DNA from 2 places in the Pseudoalteromonas simplex genome. Region 2 is predicted to be linked to the other one. Evidence: predicted binding sites of a transcription regulator. Region 2 holds the regulator's gene; the other holds the start of a gene.
What was found. The regulator sigma-54, encoded in region 2, starts transcription at its own class of promoters, with help from an activator protein. The targets are predictions, from matches to a motif close to GTTGGCACGNNNNTNGNNT.
Positions count from the first base shown of each region.

Region 1: IRQ78_RS07660 (DUF1328 domain-containing protein) is a predicted target of sigma-54. The motif match lies at 1,310-1,328, and genes of this name have one in related genera.

Region 1 covers NZ_JADILN010000003.1:39,428-41,635, forward strand. The annotation lists gene oadA (sodium-extruding oxaloacetate decarboxylase subunit alpha) at 1-576, opposite strand, end outside; gene IRQ78_RS07655 (OadG family protein) at 592-840, opposite strand; gene IRQ78_RS07660 (DUF1328 domain-containing protein) at 1,375-1,548, shown strand; gene IRQ78_RS07665 (hypothetical protein) at 1,601-1,792, shown strand.
Region 2 covers NZ_JADILN010000018.1:17,798-20,005, reverse strand. The annotation lists gene lptB (LPS export ABC transporter ATP-binding protein) at 1-219, shown strand, start outside; gene IRQ78_RS19725 (RNA polymerase factor sigma-54) at 326-1,822, shown strand; gene hpf (ribosome hibernation promoting factor) at 1,849-2,136, shown strand; gene ptsN (PTS IIA-like nitrogen regulatory protein PtsN) at 2,140-2,208, shown strand, end outside.

The DNA of each region.
Region 1 (2,208 bases), on a different contig from region 2:
TAAACCTTTGATCAACTGTTCACAATCATAAGGCTTTAATAAACCTGCCATATCTTTGATACAAATTGAATGACAACCAAGATCTTCTAGTTGTTTTGCAAGCTCAAGCCACATATCAAGCGTATGGACTGGGCTTACTGTGTACGAAATAGTACCTTGGGCATGAGCACCTACTTTAACAGCAGCTTTAATGGCAGTTTCAAGGTTACGCACATCGTTCATCGCATCGAAAATACGGAAAACATCAACACCGTTTTTGTGGGCACGCTCAACAAACTTTTCGACTACATCATCAGCATAATGACGGTAACCTAGAAGATTCTGTCCGCGTAGTAGCATTTGTTGCTTAGTATTTGGCATTGCCGCTTTTAGCTCGCGAATACGTTGCCAAGGATCTTCACCTAAATAACGGATACACGAGTCAAACGTCGCACCACCCCATGATTCAATTGACCAATAACCCGCATTATCGAGTTTTTCTGCCATGGGTAGCATGTCGTCTAAGCGCATACGCGTTGCCAAAAGAGACTGGTGTGCGTCACGCAATACTAATTCGGTTAGTTTTAATTTAGCCATGTTTAAGCTGCCCCGTTATTTTTGTTTATTTCGAAATTGAGCAATTGCAGCGCTGATTGCTGCAATATGTGCCTGTGGCACACCCTGTTGAGGTTGAATTTTTGCTGTACGCGTAGGTTCTGCAATTGCAGGATCATCAAATCGACCCACTACCTTTGACATTAAAGTGACTGCTGAAATCAAAATAGTCAGAAAAACAAACACGCCTACCATGCCTGTCACCATCAAACTGGCCGCAGTGGTGAGTAATCCACCTATATCCATACGACTCCCCTCGCTTACTTAAAATAAAAAGTTATTTTTGTTAAATAATTATGCACCAATAATAACAAACAAAATTCATTTGTATAGCACCATTGTAAATTGGTAAAACCAATTAAATTTAAAATAACATGACGTACATATAATTAACACCCCACTATTTATGCATTTAAAGCCCCGCTATAGATGATATAAATAATCAATATAGCCAGTCGTTATATGCTGAACTATTAATTAATAGCAACAAAATGGCTAAAAACCACACACAACAAGGTGTTAGAGGTAGCCAACCCAAATAAAGTTAAATTGGTCTTACCATTTATTGGTGCATTATCTCTTTTTCTCATGCATCTCAATATGAAAAAATATCACTATGAATAAGTTACATGCTTACTCGTAAAAGTTACCAAATGATGAACCCTCTAAAGAACAATAAAAACACACAACCCATTGAAATATATAAAATAAAAGTTCTGGCACAGAACTCGCTTCAGTTACATCGAACTTAAGAAAATTTAAATAGCCAAGGAGACCACTATGTTACGCTGGACAATTACTTTTCTAGTTATCGCGTTAATCGCAGCAGTGTTAGGTTTTGGCGGTATCGCAGGAGCCGCTGCAGGCATCGCTAAGATTATCTTTTTTATATTTTTAGTATTACTTGTTATTTCGCTGGTATCAGGAGCACTTAGAGGCAACGTCCCTAAGTAGTTAAAAGCAGATAACCACTTACTTTATTTTTAAATTTACAAGGAATTTCATTATGAAAAATTCAACTTTAAAAGCCGCAACTATCGCCCTATTTTCAGGTCTTTTCATCATGGGTTGTGAAGACAACTCCGCTGAAGACGCAGGTGAGCGTATTGACGAAGCAATTACTGATACACAAAATGCAGTTGAAGATGCATGTGAAGAAGTAAAAGAAGGTGTTAACGCAGAAGAAACTAACTGCTAATCACTCACCTTACCTAAGAAAAGCGGCCAAGTGCCGCTTTTTTGTTTTTTAAATGATGCATGAGATCTGAGATAATCGTAGGAATGGTTTTAACCGTGAACTTTTGGCTATAGCGTGAGTTTTTCGGCGTTAAAACGCCTCCTACAAGTCTTAACTTGGGTTTAAAGTCTGATGACTTTATAAACCACCGCGCGAAATAAATTTCACGCCTACGTGAGCCTCAAACTCGATAACTTTACTCTTTCCTCTAGAAATTCGCTAACTTGTTGGGTTTCACTCCGTTCTATCCTACATCATGTAGGTCGTCATTTATGGCGACACATGTTTTATTACTCATACCTGACGGGCTAAAGCCCGACCTACGACTTACACGTAGATTTAAGAAACATCGCGCGAAATAAATTTCACGCCTACGT
Region 2 (2,208 bases):
CCTATTTCGGTGTTAGATATAAAGAAAATTATTGAGCACCTAAAAAATCGTGGTATTGGTGTACTTATTACTGACCATAATGTTCGAGAAACCCTTGATGTTTGTGAAAAAGCCTACATTGTTTCTCATGGGGAGCTAATTGCATCAGGGACACCTGAGCACGTATTAGCTGACCAAACTGTACGTGATGTTTATCTAGGCGAGCAATTCAGGCTGTAACCATTACGCCACCGACTAGAGCATCTGCTAGACTTATACAATGACAATAAATCGATAACAGTGTCTTCACCGTTACCGATAACTTAAAAAGGATTGTTAGGGATACATGAGGCAATCATTACAGCTGCGCATGGGCCAGCAACTTACAATGACTCCACAACTGCAACAAGCCATTCGCTTGTTGCAGCTCAGTACATTGGATCTCCAGCAAGAAATTCAAGAAGCGCTTGATAGTAATCCTCTGCTTGAAGTGGAAGAAGCGGATTACAACGAAGAAAGCATCGGTAAGAATGAGCAAAAAGCGGAGTCTGACGATGTACAAGTCAGCGCGTCTGCCGACGAAGCACCTAGCGAATTCGAGCAAGAAAGCAGTGATGCTCTGAGTAAGGATACGGTTAGCGATGACTTAGCTATGGATGTTACGTGGGATGAGTACATGAGTGCCGCCCCATCAACATCGTCTGGGCCAATGCCTGAAGACGAGTCTATTTACCAAGGTGCTTCAACAGAAACACTGCAAGAATATTTAATGTGGCAACTACAGCTCACACCATTTAGTCCTACCGATGAAGCGATTGCCGTTGCCATCGTTGAAGCTATCGATGACTCAGGTATTTTAACGGTTAGCTGCGAAGATATTGTCGAAAGCTTTAATCAAAATAATGATGAAGAAGAAATCGAACTCGATGAAGTTGAAGCTGTCTTAAAAAGAATACAGTTATTCGATCCAGTTGGTATCGGCGCGCGAAGTTTACAAGAGTGCCTGTGTATACAACTTCGTCAATTCGATGCCAATACGCCATATTTAGCTGAAACTAAAATGGTTTTATCTGAGCATATCGAATTATTAGCAAGTCGCGACTATCGCACTTTAATGAAAAAGACTAAGCTTAAAGAAAACGAGCTTAAAGAAGTGATGACGCTCATTCACAGCTTAAATCCTAAGCCTGCGGATAGCATAGTACGCGAAGAATCTGAGTACGTCATACCCGATGTATCAGTGAAAAAAGTGAAAGGCCGCTGGGTAGTCGAGTTAAACCCAGATTGTATGCCAAAAATTAGAGTGAATAGCCAATATGCAGCGATGTCTCGCTCTGTTAAATCAAGTAGCGACAGCCAATTTATTCGTTCTCACTTACAAGAAGCAAAGTGGTTTATTAAGAGCTTAGAAAGCCGTAACGATACTTTACTAAAAGTGACCAACTGTATCGTGCAACAACAGCAAGCTTTCTTTGAACATGGCCCAGAAGCAATGAAGCCAATGGTGCTAAACGATGTCGCTGAAATGGTCGAAATGCATGAATCGACGATTTCTCGGGTTACAACACAAAAATATATGCATACCCCAAGGGGAATTTTTGAGTTGAAATATTTCTTCTCAAGCCATGTCAGCACCGAAAATGGTGGTGAGTGTTCTTCTACAGCAATTCGCGCTTTAATCAAGAAGTTAGTTGCTGCAGAAAACTCGGTTAAACCATTGAGTGATAGCAAAATTGCAGATATATTGGCTGAGCAAGGAATTAAAGTAGCTAGACGTACAATTGCAAAATATCGTGAGTCTCTAGCAATACCTCCGTCTAATCAGCGTAAAAGTCTGATTTAGACGTTTTACATAGAAGGAAAATGCTTATGCAACTAAATTTAACTGGTCGTCACGTAGAAGTCACTGATTCATTAAGAGACTATGTAAACACTAAGTTCGCAAAACTAGAAAGGCATTTTGATCATATTAATAATGTTCATGTCATTTTAGATGTAGAAAAATTAAGCCAAAAAGCAGAAGCAACTTTACATGTAAACGGAGGCGAGTTGTTCGCTTCTACAGAACATCAAGATATGTACGCAGCAATTGACTCATTGATCGATAAACTTGATCGCCAAGTCATTAAGCATAAAGAGAAATTAGCTCGACATTAAATTATGAAACTTAGTTCACTTACTAATCAGGACTGCAGCAAAGCTGCGGTCCTTTTTAATAGCAAAAAAAGA